Regions from separate parts of the Pseudoduganella lutea genome, predicted to be linked through region 3. Evidence: predicted binding sites of a transcription regulator. Region 3 holds the regulator's gene; each other region holds the start of a gene.
The links. The regulator sigma-54, encoded in region 3, starts transcription at its own class of promoters, with help from an activator protein. The targets are predictions, from matches to a motif close to TGGCANGNAANCTGCTTT.
Positions count from the first base shown of each region.

Region 1 (5,664 bases), 150 kb from region 3:
ACGGGGATGTAGTTCAGGTCGGCCGCGGCACCGCCCTGGTATGGGCCGCCCAGCACGGCCAGGTTGGCGGTGCCGTGGCGCCGCTTGCCGTTCACCAGCACCAGCGTGTTGTTCGGCGACAGGCCACGCAGCCGGGCCGACAGCGTGAGGTTGGCCGTGTCGCCGCCGAACGCCTGGGCGGTAAACGACGGGATGTTCTGCGCGATGGCCTGGATCAGGTCCGGCTGGCCGGTGCGCTGCAGCGAGGCCGCGTCCAGCACCTGGATCGGCGACGCGCTGTTTTCCGCTTTCAGGCCGCTGGCGCGGGTGCCGGTGACGATCACGGCACTCATCGAGACAGGTGCGCCAGCGGCGCCGGCCATGTTTTCCGCTTGCGGTTCGGGCTCCGGTGCGCCGCCCGGCTCGGCGGCAAGCGCCAGTCCGGTGTGCAGCAGCATGGCGGCGGCGCCCGATTTGATGATGGCCTTGTGCATGGTGATTCCTTTTCTTGTAGTGAAGATGGAAAAACGGGTGCAGCGAAAAACGGGCGTAAAGGGTCCCCCTGCCGGCGCGGATGCCGGCAGTTTCCCCGGGCCCTTCAGCCCTCAGGGCAAGTCCGGTTGCTTATTTCTTGGCGGCGACGACCTCGATCTCGACCAGCCAGCCGGCGGAGTTCAGCCCCGCCACCTGCATCACCGCGCGGGCGGGCAGGTTCGGCTGGGGGCCGCCGAAGAATTGCGTGTAGCCTTCCATGAAGCCCTTCGTGTCGGCCCTGCCGCCCTTCGACGGATCGCCCACCAGGAACACCTGCATCTTGACCACGTCGCCCATCGTGAGGTTCATGCCTTTCAGGATTTCCTCGATCTTCTTCAGTACGCCCACGGTCTGCGTCTTCGTATCGCCATAGGCGGCGATCGTGTCGGGGTTGGCGGACTTGTCGATCATCGGCGGCACCTGGCCGCTGATGAAGTGGATCGTGGCCGACGGCGGGATCGTCACGGCTTGCGCGATCGGGAAATCTGAGCCGGGAATCTTGTGGCGGACGATGTCCTGCGCCGTGGCCGCATTGGTAGCGAAAGTGGTGGCGATGGCGGCGGCCATCAGGAGAACGTTGGCGAAGTGCTGTTTCATGAGTGCTCTCTTTCAGTGTTTGTTGGACAGTTGACCGGCTGAAAACAGCTCGGCCGAAATCTCGGTGCGCAGCGCGGCCACGTCCTTGTCGGACAGGCCCTCGGCCTTGTTGCCCCAGCTGGAGCGGGCATACGTGAGCACGGCGGCGATGTCGCCATCGGTGAGGCTCTGCGAAAAGTCCGGCATGCCGCCGCGGCCTTTCAGCAGCACCGCGGCGGGATCTTTCGCCGGGCCCTGCACGAACGTGTTCCCGGCCAGGGCGGGAAACGCGCCTGGGATACCCTTGCCGGTAGCCATGTGGCAGGCCGCGCAATTTTTCTGGTAGATGGCCTTGCCGTCGGCGGCGGCATGCGACGGCATGGCTGCCACGAAGCCGGCCAGCGCCATCAGGGCGGAAAAATTCCGGCTCATGCCATGGCCCTTTCATGGATGCGCGCCATCTGCTGCCACGCCGATTCGATCGCGCCCGCCTGCCAGCCGGTCAGGTAGGACAGGTGTTCGCCGGCCAGCAGCACGCGCCCCTCGCCTTCGAGCAGCGCCGGGTAGGCATTCTTGCGGCTCTCGTCGTTCCACTCGGCCCAGCCGCCCAGGTTGTACTGCACGCGGTGCCAGGCCACGGAGAAGGCGCTGTCGAACGCATCGCGGTAGGCCGGGAAGATCTTTTCGCCGGCGGCCAGCGCGAACTCGGCGCGCTCTGCCGGGCTCAGGCCGCTCACTTCGATCGCGGCGGTCTGGTAGTTGTAGTAGCCCAGCACCACACCTTTCTTCTTTTGCCAGCTGGTCGAAGGCAGCGAGATCGTGTTGATGCCCTTCATGTCGGTCAGCACGTGGCCGCCATAGATGTGGTCATCCTCTTCCCAGAAGCGGCGCTTCATCTGCAGGCCGATCTTGCCGACGGGCGCATAGGCCACCGACTTGATCGCGGTCTTGAAGCTTTCGGAAAAGTCGGTGTCGACCATGCGCAGCGTGGAGAGCGGCATCGTGCACAGGCAGAAGTCGGCCGTGACCGCGCTTTCCTTGCCCGTCTTCGTATCCTTGAAGGCGACAGTGACATTGTTTTCGCCATGGCGGATCTTCTGCACTTCGGCGTTGTAGCGGATGTGTTTTCCCACGCGTTTTTCAAAGGCCTTCGCGATCGCATCCATGCCGCCCACCGGCTGGAACATGGTGTTCTGCATCGGGTAGTCCTGCACCGCGCTGTACACCTTGCCCACGCCCGATGCGAGCAGGTCGTGGAAGGCCAGCGGATCGGAAAACGCGCCTGGCCCCGGGCTCACGCCGGCCCCCGGATTAACGGAGAAGCCACGGCCGCTGCGGCCCTTGTAGCTGAGGTCTCCCGCTTCCAGGTGACCTTCGTGCTTCAGGTAGTCGAGCAGCGCACGCTGGTCGTCGCTGGAGAGGGTCTTGTCGAGCTGGCGGTCCTGCACGGACTTGGCCAGCAGCTCGGCCACGTGGCCGCGCATGTCGGCCTTGATCTGTGCGGGGCGCAGCCGCTGCTTCGCCAGCGGGCCGCCATTTTCCAGGTAGACGAACGCATGGTCGTTATCGTTGACCATCACTTCGAGCGGTACTTCGAACTGGCGCGTGTAGTGCAGCGTGGACTGATGGTGCAGCGGAATGCGCCACGGACCGTGGTTGATGTAGTGGCCCTTGTCGAACGTGCAGCGCTGCGTTTCGCCGCCCAGCTCCGTCAGCTCGAAACCGCCGCGGGCTGTCTGGCAGCGGCCGCCGGCGAAGCCGCGCGCTTCCAATACCTGCACGCGGTAGCCCAACTTCGCCATCTCGTAGGCGGCCGTCATGCCGGCCAGGCCCGCGCCGAGGATCACCACCGACTTGCCCTTGGCGCTGCCGCTCAGCGCCGGCGGGCCGGACATCGTCGACGCGATGCCCATGCCCCAGGCATTCATCGCGTTCAGCAGCAGCCCTGTGCCGCCCACCGCGGCCGCACGGTACAGGAAATCGCGCCGCGTCAGGGCTTTCGTCAATCCACTCTTCATCGCTGCTCCTTGTTTCGTTGATGAACATGCTTGCACATCGGTATCTAGCAATCGGTATGCCATTGCCTGTTTGGTAAGCACTCTTTTTGACGACACGAATGAAGTGGTTTCGGGGAGGGGACCATCGCCATCGGCCGGTGCGCCAGGCCGGGGAGGATGGCGGTGCCGGCGTCACACATTGTTTGATGCGGGAAATCGCGGCAAAGTCCTTGCGGCATTGCGCAGTGCACCATGGCGACGCACGGGAAATCAGCTGCCGCACGGCACTGCAGCAATGGTTGAGCTCCTGGTACCATGCGCGCCCTCGTCCCTGGCGATCCACGCACGACTTGTACCGCCAGGGACAAGGAACAAGGGACCAGGGACCAGGGCCAGGCAATGACGAGGGCAAAAAAAAAGCGCGCCGGGCGGCGCGCTAAAAATACAACGAGGGTTGAAGGAACTCAGGTGGCGAAGCCGGCGACGATGCGCTCGAAGCTGGCGTACTGGCCAGTGGGCTGCGTGCGGCGTGCCGGGGTTTCGGCGCGCGTGAACGGCTGCGCCGCGGCGGGCCCGCGCAGCACCGGCTGGCAGGCATGGAAACGCATCGGCGCGGCTGGATCGGGCAGGTACACACGGTCGCCCATGTGCTCACCGTGTTCGTCATAGGCCAGGCGAACGACCCAGCGGCCGCGCTGGCGGGCGCGCTCGAACCAGCGCTCGTCCACCGCCTTGGCGCAGGTGTACAGTTGGCCGTCCAGGCTGATGCCTTCCTCGGTCACCAGCGCGTCGTGCAACGGCAGCAGCGCGCAGCGCACCACCTCCTCGGCATACTGCTTGAGCGCCGCGCCCCGTTCGCGCGCGCCCCAGTCCCACAACTGCAGCGGCGCCGGACCATCGCCCGTGCCCTGCAGGTTGTGTTCAAGGATCGCGTCGATGACGAGACGGCGGAACTGGTGGATGTCGAGCGCACCGTCCAGTGGGGCCAGCTCCGCGGACATGGCCGGGGCATCGGCGCGCAGCAGGCCGAAGCGGCGTTCCAGCGCGGCCCGTGCCGGTACCTCGGCCGGGATGCCGGTCAGGCAGCGCACGCCGAAATTGTCCTGCAGCGCGCGACCGCCGTCACCGCCGGCCAGCGCACCGGGCACCAGCAGGCGTTCGGGCAGGTGGCGGCAGGGCCAGTCCTGCGCAGCGATCGGGCGACCATGACGCAAGGCCTGGCGCGGCTTGTCCGCGGCGCAGTTGGCAAGCGCCATCAGCGCATGCCGCCATGCCGGCGCTTCGAGGCTGACGTGAAAGCCCGTGACCATGCCGCTGAACATGTCGCTGACGAGATAGATGACGGGCCGGCCGGCCAGCCGGCGCCGTTCGCCGCCGGCCAGCAACTGCACGTCGGCCCGCACGGCGGCCACCTGGAACGCGGCACCCGGGCGGCCCTCGGCTTCCACCAGTGCGTGCGGCGGCAGCGGCAGCGGGCGTGGCGCGGGGCGCAGGATGCGGCCCTGGTCGAGCCAGTAGCTGAATTGCCCGAAGCTGGGGACCGCGTCGCTGGCGCTGGCCCGCACCACGTGCAGCGTTTCCGGCATCACGCGGCGTTCGCAGAAAAACTCGCGCAGCATCGCCTCGTAGGCGCCGCGCCGTGAGAAGCGCGTGCCGGTATAGGTGGCGGCCGCCACGCGGAATACGCGGCGCATCGGTTCATCGACATTGATGCCCGGCGGCGCGCCGTCGCGACGGGGCCGGCCGCGCTTGATGCCGGCGGTGGACGAGCGTGTCTTGCCGCGCGCGCCGCTGTTCGAGTAATCCGGCAGCAGCGCATTGGGCGTCTGCCCGCGCTGCCAGTAGCGGCGCAGGTAGCGGTAGATGGTGGGATGAGACACGCCGTGGCGCGCCGTGTATTCGGCGATCATCTGGCCGCGCCGGCGCGGTTCGTAGATGCCGGGTTCGTCGCCGGTCAGCGCCGCCACGATGGCCCAGGCCCGCTCGCGCAGGGCGAGGTGGCCCGGCTTGATGGTTTCCTGGTCGGCCACCACGAGCCACGGGTCGTCGGCCAGGCGGCACGCGCGGCCCGCGGCCAGGTCCGATTCCAGTTCCGCCATCCGTGCCTGCTCCACGTCGCAGCCCTTGCCATCCATGTCGAACAGCCAGGCCAGCGTGCGTGCGGGATCGATCCACAGCACGCGCAACGTGCGCCGGCGCGGTGCGGCGTATTGGAGTAAATCGTTTCGCAGTAAGGTATGCAACATCCGCCCTCCCTGGTCAAGAGAAGTAAATACGGATGTCTATGCAATTACCGGGCCAGCCTGATGACTGGCGATTGGAAGCATTTCAGCCCTGAAATGCACGCCATGCGGTGCAGCAGCGCACCGCATGGCCTTCTTGTGGTGCATGCACGGCACCGCGGCCGTGCATGGCCTCCCCGCCGGCTGGCAGGTCAGCGCTTGGCTTTGGGCTTGGCGGCCTTGGCGGCGGGCTTCTTCGGTGGCGTGTGCTTGGTCGACAGCGGCGGCATCGCATCGGCCTTGCTGATCTTCAGCTGCTGGCCGCCGACCCACACCTTGCCCAGGTGCTTGAAGAT
Region 1 covers NZ_CP035913.1:2,326,713-2,332,376, forward strand. The annotation lists gene EWM63_RS09800 (TonB-dependent receptor plug domain-containing protein) at 1-473, opposite strand, end outside; gene EWM63_RS09805 (RidA family protein) at 604-1,110, opposite strand; gene EWM63_RS09810 (c-type cytochrome) at 1,123-1,521, opposite strand; gene EWM63_RS09815 (flavin monoamine oxidase family protein) at 1,518-3,107, opposite strand; gene EWM63_RS09820 (TnsB C-terminal domain-containing protein) at 3,551-5,332, opposite strand; gene EWM63_RS09825 (DEAD/DEAH box helicase) at 5,521-5,664, opposite strand, start outside.
Region 1: a site for sigma-54 is predicted at 3,152-3,169, ahead of EWM63_RS09815 (flavin monoamine oxidase family protein). Genes of this name have one in related genera too.

Region 2 (5,664 bases), 830 kb from region 3:
GCCGCCGCCGGCACGAGGAAATCGCTGCTGATGCCATTGCCCACCTGTTCGATCGACGCCAGGAAGACCGTCAGGAAGTCATGCAGCCCTTCTTCCAGGATGTCGTCGATCACGGCATGGCGCAGCTGGTCGTACAGGTTCCCGGCCAGCTCCTCGGTATCATACGACACGTCGTTGCGGATCTCCCGCAGGTTCGACACCACGGCGGCCATGCAGGCCACCAGTGAGCGCGGCATCTTCTCTTCCAGGATCAGCAGCGCGGCCACGCGCGCCGGCGTGATCGCATCGCGGTACACCTTGCGGTAGGTCTCGAACGCGGACACGGAGCGCAGCAGCGCCGCCAGGTAATAGAACTCGCCCTGCGGGCCCGCCTTGATCGCGTCGGAATCAAGGAAGCGGAATTTCACGTCGAGGATGCGCGCCGTGTTGTCGGCCCGCTCCAGGAACGTGCCGAGGCGGATGAAGTTGAACGCGCCATCCTGGAACATGGTGCCGAGCGTGACACCGCGCGACAGGTGCGAGCGGTGCTTGACCCACTCGAGGAACTGGCCGGGCTGGTGCTCGAATGTGCGGTTGCGCAGGTGCTGCTGCAGCTCGATCCACGTGGTGTTTTCCGTCTCCCACACTTCGGTGGTGAGCGTGCCGCGCACGGCCCGGGCATTCTCGCGCGCGCCCGCCAGGCAGCTGGCGATCGACGAGGGATTGTCCGGATCGCGCACCATGAAGTCGATGACTTCCTTTTGCGTCAGCGCGCTGTACTTGGCGTCGAACTGCCGTTCCAGCTCCGACACGCCGAGCATCGTGCGCCAGCCCTGCTGGGCGGCAAGCGCCGATTGCGGCATCAGCGAATACTGCACGCGCACGTCGAGCATGCGGGCCGTGTTTTCCGCCCGTTCGGTATAACGGGCCATCCAGAACAGATGATCTGCGGTGCGGCTCAGCATATTAGTTCTCCAGTATCCACGTGTCCTTGGTGCCGCCGCCCTGCGACGAATTGACCACCAGTGAGCCTTCCTGCAGCGCCACGCGGGTGAGCCCGCCCGGCACCATCGTCACCGTCTTGCCCGACAAGACGAACGGGCGCAGGTCGATGTGGCGCGGCGCGATGCCCGAGTCGACATAGGTCGGGCAGGCCGACAGCGCCAGCGTGGGCTGGGCGATGTAGCCTGCCGGGTTGGCCACCAGGCGCTCGCGGAATGCCTCGATCTCGGTATGCGTCGATGCCGGGCCTACCAGCATGCCGTAGCCGCCGGCGCCGTGCACTTCCTTCACCACCAGCTCGGGCAGGTTCGCCAGCGTGTAGGCCAGGTCGTCCTTCTTCCGGCACTGGTAAGTCGGCACATTGTTGAGGATCGGCTTTTCGCCCAGATAGAACTCGATCATGTCGGGCACGAACGGGTAGATCGACTTGTCGTCGGCCACGCCGGTGCCGATGGCATTGGCCAGCCCCACCCTGCCGGCACGCACCGCATCGAGCAGGCCGGGCACGCCCAGCTTCGACTCGGCGCGGAACGCGCGCGGATCGAGGTAGTCGTCGTCGATGCGGCGGTAGATGACATCGACCCGCCGCGCGCCTTGCGTGGTGCGCATGTACACGGTCTCGTTCTTCACGAACAGGTCCTGCCCCTGCACCAGCGACACGCCCATCTGCTGGGCCAGGAACGCATGCTCGAAATAGGCCGAATTGTGCTGGCCGGGCGTGAGCACGACCACGGTGGGATTGGCGCTATCGTGCGGCGCCACGGTGCGCAGGTTATCGAGCAGCAGGTCGGGATAGTGGTCTACCGGCGCCACCTGGTTGCTGGCGAAGAGCGCGGGGAACAGCCGCATCATCATCTTGCGGTTTTCCAGCATGTAGGAAACGCCCGACGGCACCCGCAGGTTATCTTCAAGCACATAGAACTCGCCCTCGCCGGCCCGCACGATGTCGACACCGGCGATATGCGCATAGATATTGGCCGGCACGTCCACGCCCTGCATGGCCGGCCGGTATTGGGCATTGTTCATGACCTGTTCGGCCGGGATGATGCCCGCCTTGAGGATCTCCTGGCCGTGGTACACGTCGTGCAGGAAACGGTTCAGCGCCGTGACCCGCTGCACCAGGCCCGCCTGCAACTGCGCCCATTCAGCGGCGTGAATGACTCGCGGGATGATATCGAACGGGATCAGCCGTTCCTTGCCGGCCGTGTCGCCATAGACGGCGAACGTGATGCCCACGCGCTGGAAGATCAGTTCGGCCTCCAGCCGTTTCTGCTCGATCAGGCCGGCCGGCTGCTGCGCCAGCCACTCCGCGAACGCGTGGTAGTGCGGGCGCACGGTGGCTTCGGTGGAATACATTTCGTCGTAAAAGTTCGGCATCGAATTCCTCCTCGTAGCACAAGTGCTAACAAGAAACGTGCCAGGACTAGGACGGTCGCAAAGCATGTAAGGAAGATGTCGCAAATGGCGGTCGAGCCGCTGGGGTCTGTCCCCGGTAAGTGTCAACTCGCGCGCTTGCCACCGGCGTACCGAGGGGACTGACCCCGGTTTTTGCCAGCGTTCTGGGCACTCGGCCAAAAAACCGGGGTCAGTCCCCTTGAACCGTCAACAACCACACTAATGGCCAACACTTACCGGGGACAGACCCCTGAACTCTGCTGCCAACGATTACCTCTCGCCTGATTCGATTGCATTTATTGCAGGTACGAATCATGCTTCATCACCTCATATCGCGCCCATTTCGAAAGGCAGTCCCGCATGGCTATCCGTATCGCGCTGCACCACAAGACCAGTTACCGCTATGACCGACCCGTCGGCCTGTCGCCGCACGAAGTGCGCCTGCGCCCCGCGCCGCACGCCCGCACCCCGATCCTGTCGTACTCGCTGACGGTGGCGCCGCAGGAGCACTTCATCAACTGGCAGCAGGACCCCTACGGCAACTACATCGGCCGCTTTGTCTTCCCCGAAAAATCGGACACGCTGGAATTCACGGTCGACCTGGTGGCCGACATGACGGTCATTAACCCGTTCGATTTCTTCGTCGAGAAGTACGCTGAAACTTTCCCCTTCGCCTACCCGCCGCAATTGACGGCCGAACTGAGCGCCTACCTGCAAACGGAACCGGCCAGTCCGCTGGTGCTCGAATGGGTAACGGCGGCGCGGCGCGACCTGCTGGCGCACCCGATGGGCACCAACGATTTCCTGGTGGCCGTCAACCAGCGCCTGCAGCGCGATATCGCCTACCTGCTGCGCATGGAACCCGGCGTGCAGGCGCCCGACGAAACGCTGCAGAAGCGCTCCGGGTCGTGCCGCGACACCGGCTGGCTGCTTGTGCAGATCCTGCGCGAGATGGGCCTGGCGGCAAGGTTCGTGTCCGGCTACCTGATCCAGCTGCGCGCCGACCAGGAAGCGCTCGATGGCCCCAGCGGTACCGACGTGGACTTCACCGACCTCCACGCGTGGACGGAAGTGTATGTGCCCGGCGCCGGCTGGATCGGCCTCGATCCCACATCCGGCATGCTGGCCAGCGAAGGCCACATCCCGCTGGCCTGCACGGCGCTGCCCTCGTCCGCCGCGCCGGTCTCGGGTTATACGGACAAGGCCGAGGTCACGTTCTTCCACGAGATGACGGTCACGCGCATCCACGAAGACCCGCGCGTAACAAAACCCTACAGCGAAGCGGACTGGCACAAGATCGACCGCCTCGGACAGCAGGTCGATGCCGACCTGAAAAGCCAGGACGTGCGCCTGACCCAGGGCGGCGAACCCACGTTCGTGTCGATCGACGACATGGACGGCCCCGAATGGAACACCCTGGCCCACGGGGATAAAAAGCGTGAGCTGGCCGGCAACCTGATGCACCGGCTGAAAAACCACTTTGCGCCGGGCGGCATGCTGCACTACGGCCAGGGCAAGTGGTACCCGGGCGAACCGCTGCCGCGCTGGGCCCTGAACATCTACTGGCGCATCGACGGCCAGCCGATGTGGCTCGACGCCACGCTGTTCTCGGACGAACACCTCGACGACGGCTATGGCCCTGACGATGCCGGCCGCTTCACCGCCGAACTCGTGAAATCGCTCGCCCTGCCCGCCAACAGCGCCATCCCGGCCTACGAAGACGTGCTGGTGCAGGCCCGCCGCGAAGAAGCGCTGCCCCGCAACATCGACCCGCTGGATGCCGACCTCGCAGCGCCGGAAGAACGTCGCCGCCTGGCGCGCCTGCTCGAACGGGGCCTGGGCGAGGTGGCCGGCTATGTGCTGCCGCTGAAGCCCAAGGATTATGATCCAGCCACGATCGGCACCGTCTGGCAAACGTCGCCGTGGCCGATCCGCCGCGAGCACCTGTACCTGATCGAGGGCGACTCGCCGATCGGCCTGCGCCTGCCGCTGGCCACGCTGCCGTGGGTGATGCCGGAAGAACGCGAGACGGAATACGATGTCGACCCGTTCGCGCCGCGCGGCGCGCTGCCGGTGGAAGAACGCAAGAAGGAAAAGGAAAAGCGGCCAATCCTCGGGCTGGCCGCCGGTAAAGCCTCATCGGACAAGGCGGCGGAGAAGCCGCGCAGGCCGGTCGTGGAACCGATCCGGCCACTGCAACCGGCCGAGCCGGCACCGCGCGACGTAATCCACACGGCGCTGTGTGTGGAAGTGCGCGCCGGCCGCCTGTACGTGTTCATGCCCCCGATCAAGCGCATCGAGGATTACCTGGCGCTGGTGACCGCCGTCGAACGCACGGCGGGCAAGCTGGCGATGAAACTGCGCATCGAAGGCTACGCGCCGCCACGTGACCCGCGCATCAAGCTGCTCAGCGTGACGCCCGACCCCGGCGTGATCGAGGTGAACATCCACCCGGCGGCCAGCTGGAATGAGCTGGTGTACAACGTGTCGACCCTGTACCAGGAGGCCCGGCTGACGCGGCTGGGCACCGAGAAATTCATGCTCGACGGCCGCCACACAGGCACCGGCGGCGGCAACCACGCCACGCTGGGCGGCGCCACGGCCGAAGACAGCCCGATGCTGCGCCGGCCGGACCTGCTGAAAAGCCTGATCACCTACTGGCAGAACCACCCTGCCCTGTCGTACCTGTTCTCGGGCACCTTCATCGGGCCCACGAGCCAGGCGCCGCGCGTGGACGAAGCGCGCGACGACAACCTGTATGAACTGGCGATCGCGTTCCAGCAGATGGACCAGGTGCTGCCCACGCTGCACGAAGGCGACAAGCCGTGGATCGTCGACCGCCTGCTGCGCAACCTGCTGGTGGACCTGACGGGCAACACGCACCGCTCCGAATTCTCCATCGACAAGCTGTATTCGCCGGACGGCCCCACCGGCCGCCTGGGTCTCGTGGAATTCCGCGCCTTCGAGATGCCGCCGCACGAGCGCATGAGCCTTTTGCAGATGCTGCTCCTGCGCGCCCTGGTGGCACGCTTCTGGCGCCAGCCCTACCAGGCGAAACTCGTGAACTGGGGCGTGGCGCTGCACGACCGGTGGATGCTGCCGCACTTCGTCGCGCAGGATATCCGCGACGTGGCCCGCGACCTGCGCGCGCACGGCTACGAATTCGAGGACCACTGGTTCGAGCCCTTCATCGAATTCCGCTTCCCCCGCTTCGGCACCGTGGTTTACGAAGGCGTGGAAATGGAGCTGCGCCAGGCGATCGAGCCGTGGAACGTGCTGGGCGAGGAA
Region 2 covers NZ_CP035913.1:1,648,034-1,653,697, forward strand. The annotation lists gene EWM63_RS06990 (alpha-E domain-containing protein) at 1-944, opposite strand, end outside; gene EWM63_RS06995 (circularly permuted type 2 ATP-grasp protein) at 946-2,358, opposite strand; gene EWM63_RS07000 (transglutaminase family protein) at 2,737-5,664, shown strand, end outside.
Region 2: a site for sigma-54 is predicted at 2,384-2,401, ahead of EWM63_RS06995 (circularly permuted type 2 ATP-grasp protein). Genes of this name have one in related genera too.

Region 3 (5,664 bases):
AATGCGCTGCTGGCCGATTTGCAGATCGAGAAGCTGCGCGAGAACACGGCGCTGTCGCTGTCCGGTGGCGAGCGCCGCCGCGTGGAGATCGCCCGCGCACTGGCGACCAATCCCCGCTTCGTGCTGCTGGATGAACCGTTTGCCGGCGTGGATCCGATCGCCGTGATCGAGATCCAGCGCATCGTGCGCTTCCTGAAGGAACGCAGCATCGGTGTGTTGATCACGGATCATAACGTACGTGAAACGCTGGGCATCTGCGACCGGGCGTATATCATCAATCAGGGCAGCGTACTGGCCTCCGGCCGGCCCGATGACATCATCGCCGACGAGTCCGTCCGCCGTGTCTATCTTGGTGAGCACTTCCGCATGTAACCGCGTCGACCGCGTTGCGCCACGCGTTGTTCCACTGATAATGAGCATAAACCAGCCGTCTTGAACCAGCAGCCATGAAACAGCCATGAAACAGTCCTTGCAACTGCGCACTTCCCAGCACCTCGCGCTGACGCCGCAATTGCAGCAGTCGATCCGGCTGCTGCAATTGTCCACGCTGGAGCTGCACCAGGAACTCGAACAGCTGCTGACCGATAATCCGCTGCTCGAGCGGCTCGACGATCCGCTCGACCGTTCCGTGCGCCTGCTGGGCGATGGGGCGATCAACACCACGCAGGCGCCGGGCGAGGCGCCGCCCGAAGGCGGCCCGCCGCAGGATGCGCCGGCCGCCCCGGAACCGGAGCCCTACGAGGGCGGCGAAGGCGAAGGCCTCGACCCCGGTGCCGGCGATACCGACTGGAGCAGTGCGGGCAGTGGCAAGGGACCGGACGACGACGATGGCCGCCCCCAGCTCGAGGCAAGCCATCGCAGCCTGCGCGAACACCTGATGGAGCAGATGCGCGTGACGGTGCTGGAGCCGCGCGACCGCGCCCTGGTGGAGCTGATCATCGATGCGCTCGACGATAACGGTTACCTCGAGGAGAGCCTGGAAGATATCCATGCGCGCATGCCGGAAGAGCTGGAGATCGAGTTCGACGAATTGCGCACCGCGCTGAAGCTGCTGCAGAGCTTTGATCCGGCCGGCATCGGTGCGCGCAACGCTTCCGAATGCCTGGCGCTGCAGATCCGCCGCATGCCGGGCGTGCCGCTGGTCACGCGGCGGATGGCGCTGTGCATCGTTGAAAAACACTTGCAGTGGTTTGCGCAGCGCGACTTCAACAAGCTGAAGAAGGCACTCGATTGCGACGATGAAGACTTGCGCGAAGCGCAAGCGGTGATTCGGCAGTGCAATCCGCATCCGGGCGCCGCCTTCGCGGCCGACGTGTCAGACTATGTCGTACCGGATGTCGTGGTGAGGAAAGGACGCAATGGCTGGATCGTCACGCTCAACAATGACGTGATGCCCCGCCTGCGCGTGAATGCGCTGTATGCCAGCCTGCTCAAACAGGGCAAGGGCGAAACGCAGATGAATGCGCAGCTGCAAGAAGCCAAGTGGCTGATCAAGAATATGCGCCAGCGCTTTGACACGATCCTGCGCGTGGCCCAGGCCATCGTCGAGCGGCAAAAGAACTTTTTCTCGCATGGCGCGGTGGCAATGAGACCCCTTGTGTTGCGTGAAATAGCTGATACACTGGGTCTTCACGAGAGTACTATCTCTCGGGTAACAACTCAAAAATATATGCTCACCCCGCATGGCATGTTTGAGTTGAAGTATTTTTTTGGCAGCCACGTCGCAACCGAAGCTGGTGGGGAAGCTTCCTCGACTGCGATCCGGGCGCTGATCGTGCAATTCACAGGAGCCGAAGACCCGAAGAACCCTTTATCCGACAGTAAGATTGCGGACATGCTGGGTGAACAAGGCATGGTGATTGCGCGACGCACTGTTGCCAAATATCGCGAAGCATTGAAAATTCCCCCAGTCAGCCTCCGCAAGTCCTTGTAAGCAATCTGTAGTGTATGGGTTCCTCTGCGCCGCCGCATTTTGATGGCGGAAGCCGCACGAACCTGGATTGATCTTCTTTAGGAGTGTGTGTATGAATCTGACCATCAGTGGACACCATATCGACGTAACCCCTGCCATTCGCGAGTATGTGCAGAACAAGCTGGAACGCGTTAGACGGCATTTCGATCAGCTGATCGATGTAAGTGTGATCCTGAGTGTAGATAATCTCACCGAGAAAGAAAAAAGGCAGAAGGCGGAAATCAACCTGCGCATGTCGGGCAAGACCGTGTTTGTCGAAAGCGTCGCGCAGGACCTGTATGCGGCCATCGACTCGCTGATCGACAAGCTGGACCGGCAGGTCATGAAGCACAAGGATAAAGTGCAAAATCATAATCATGAAACCATCAAGCACCTGAGCGAGATCGAGATTCCCGCGTCACCCGCATAACGCCGGGTGCAGGTCGCAGCCGGCTGGCTGCTGCAACAGAAGGGCGCGCAATGCGCCCTTTGTTACGTCCGCACCTCACCGCATCCCGGCAGTTCACCGCAGTTCACGGCAGTTCACCTTCAGTTCCTCTTCAGTTCACCTTTTACACCCACACGATCCGCATCCATGGCTAGAATGAGGCCAATAACGACAACGATGCGAGACACCATGACCGACCACGTCCATACCAAGGTGCGCAATGGCACCGGCTTCATCACGCTCGACCGACCCAAGGCATTGAATTCGCTGTCGCTCGACATGATCCGCACGATCACCGGCACGTTGCTGGCCTGGCGCGACGACAGCGACATTGCCGCCGTCGTCGTCCGCAGCACCACCGAAAAGGCGCTGTGCGCCGGTGGCGACATCCGCTTCTTCCATGCGGCCGGTACAGCGACGCCGCAAGGCGGCAGTGCGCAGATCGAGGATTTCTTTACCGAGGAGTATGCGCTGAACTACCTCGTGTACTGCTTTCCCAAGCCCTACGTGGCCCTGATGGATGGCGTGGTGATGGGCGGCGGCATGGGCATCGCCCAGGGCGGGCCGCACAGCAGCGTGCGCGTGGTGACCGACCGCACGCGGCTGGCAATGCCCGAGGTGAACATCGGCCTGTTCCCCGACGTGGGCGGCAGCTATTTCCTGTCCCACGCGCCAGGCAAGCTGGGCGTGTACCTGGCGCTGACGGCGCTGACGATCGGCGCGGCCGACGCGATGTATTGCCGGCTGGCCGATCACTATGTGCCGGCGGCCGAGCTGCCGCAACTGGCCGACCTGGTCGGCTCCACGGCCGGGGCGGGGCTGCGCGAGGCGGTGGGCATGTTCGGACGCTCGCTGCGCGACGAGGCCGGTCCTTCCGAGCTGCAGGCGCACCGCGCGCTGATCGACGACCATTTCACCCAGCCCTCGGTACCCGACATCGTGGCCTCCCTGCGCCGCGACGATCATCCGTTCGCGCAGAAGACGCTGGCCGCCATGGAGCGCCGCTCGCCGCTGATGATGTGCGTGACGTTCGAGATGATACGGCGCGGCGCAACGATGGGCGTTGCCGATTGCCTGCGGATGGAACGCAACCTGGTGCGCCGCACCTTCGAGCATGGCGAGATCATCGAAGGCGTGCGCGCGCTGGCGATCGACAAGGACCATGCGCCGCGCTGGAACCCGCCGACGCTCGATGGCGTGACGGAGGACATGGTGGCGCGCTTCTTCGAACCCGCCTGGCCCGCCTGGGCCCATCCGCTGCGCCACCTGTGAGGCCACCATGGACCGCCGTAACTTCCTGACATTCGCCGCTGCCGCCATGGCATTGCCGGCCCGGGCCGACGATGCGGCAGCTGCCGACATCGTGCCGCTGGTGGACCATCACCAGCACCTGTTCAGCCCGGCAATGGCGCGGCTGCTCGACAGTGGGGCTGGCGGCCCGCCCGTGATCACGGCCAAGGACCTGATCGCGCTGCTCGATGCGGCCGGCATCCGGCGCGCCGTGCTGCTGTCCGTCGCCTATGTGTGGGGCAGTCCGGCGCGCAAGATCGACGACGAGCATGCGAAGGTGCGCGCCGAGAACGACTTCAACGGCGCGCAGGCTGCGCTGTACCCGGACCGGCTGCGGGCCCTGTGCAGCGTGAATCCGCTGAAGGATTACGCGCTGGAGGAACTGGAACGCTGCGCGGCGCTGCCCGACCTCAAGCATGGGCTCAAGCTGCACTTCGGGAACTCGGACGTGCAGCTCGAGTTGCCCGAGCACGTGGCGCGCCTGCGACAAGTGTTCGCGGCCGCGAACGCAAGGAAAATGGCGATCGTGGTGCACATGCGCGCATCGGTATCGAAGCGCCGGCCATACGGCGCCGCCCAGGCCCGCGTCTTCCTCGAGCAGTTGCTGCCAGCCGCACCGGACGTGACGGTGCAGGTTGCGCATCTGGCCGGCACCGGGCCGGGCTACGGCGATGCGCCATCCGACGAGGCGCTGGGCGTGCTGGCCGAAGCTGCCGCGGCAAACGCCCCCGGCACGAAGCGCCTGTGGTTCGACGCGGCCACGATGGCCAACCCGGACATCACGCCGCAACAACGGGAAAAGCTGGCACAGCGCATCCGCCAGATCGGCGCCGACCGCATCCTGTTCGGCTCGGATGCCGCCGCCGGCAAGAACCTGCGCCCCCGCGAAAGCTGGGCCGCTTTCCGGCAGCTGCCGCTGACCGAGGCGGAGTTCAAGCGGATCGCGGGGAACGTGGCACCGTATATGCGATAAAGGGCGGTGTGCGCTTGCAAGCGCACACTCCGTTGCATCGCCTGGCTTAGTGGGCACCTCGAATAACCGACGATTTCAGCCTGGACCCAAAAAAATGGTGGCGTAGGGGAAGAGCCTCGCCGCCAATCTGGCCATCCATGGCCTTTTCGCCGCCCGAATCGACCTTTTTAGGTGATCCAGACGGACTTCGGGCGTTAAAACGCCACGACCGCCGCCTCCGTCAGGTAGCAAAGGCGACGCAAATTGTATGCGGAGGCTTTCCAGTTCAAATGCAAGGTGGCGCGTGCCAAGCCGATCGAACGCACCACCTTGTCGCCCATCTGCGCCAGACTGGCAAAGATATGCTCCACCCGTGCACGGGTTTTGGCGATACGCTTGTTGCGCTGCTCTTGCGTCGTCGAGATCGCCTTGTCCTTGGTGCCTTTGCGCTGGATGTGCATGCGCCAGCCTTGTCCTGTCAGGCGCGCTTCGCGCTCGCCATCGACATAGTCCTTGTCGGCATACAAGTCGCGACTGGTATTGCTCGGATCGAGCACATCTTCAAAGTGGAGGGTGTCATGTTCGCTGCTCGTGCTCACCTTGATTTTGCGAATCAGCTTTTAGCGCTTATCGGCGTTGGCCGAAAGCTTGTAGCCGAAGTAGGACTTGCCATGTTTCTTCGTCCACCGTGCATCGGTATCCTTCTTACGGCGCTTGGCCGGCGACCAGTCTGCTGGCATGGCATTCTCGGCAACGATGGCCTTTTCTTCTTTATTGAGCGACTGCTTCGGTGCCTGAACAATGCTCGCATCGACCATTTGCCCGCCCCGGGCAATATAGCCATGCCGGGCCAGTTGCCGATTGACCGCTTCGAACACGCTCTCGCTGGCGCCAGCCTTGATCAGGCGCTCCTTGAAAGCCCAGATCGTGGTGTGGTCCGGGATCTGGCTCGAATCATGCAGCCTGGCGAAGCTGGAAGCTCAGCCGGTCGAGCAACTGGAACTCCATCTGTTCGTCCGACAG
Region 3 covers NZ_CP035913.1:2,477,679-2,483,342, reverse strand. The annotation lists gene lptB (LPS export ABC transporter ATP-binding protein) at 1-372, shown strand, start outside; gene EWM63_RS10495 (RNA polymerase factor sigma-54) at 458-1,933, shown strand; gene hpf (ribosome hibernation-promoting factor, HPF/YfiA family) at 2,025-2,381, shown strand; gene EWM63_RS10485 (enoyl-CoA hydratase/isomerase family protein) at 2,589-3,671, shown strand; gene EWM63_RS10480 (amidohydrolase family protein) at 3,679-4,662, shown strand; partial or broken gene EWM63_RS10475 (IS5 family transposase) at 4,857-5,664, opposite strand, start outside.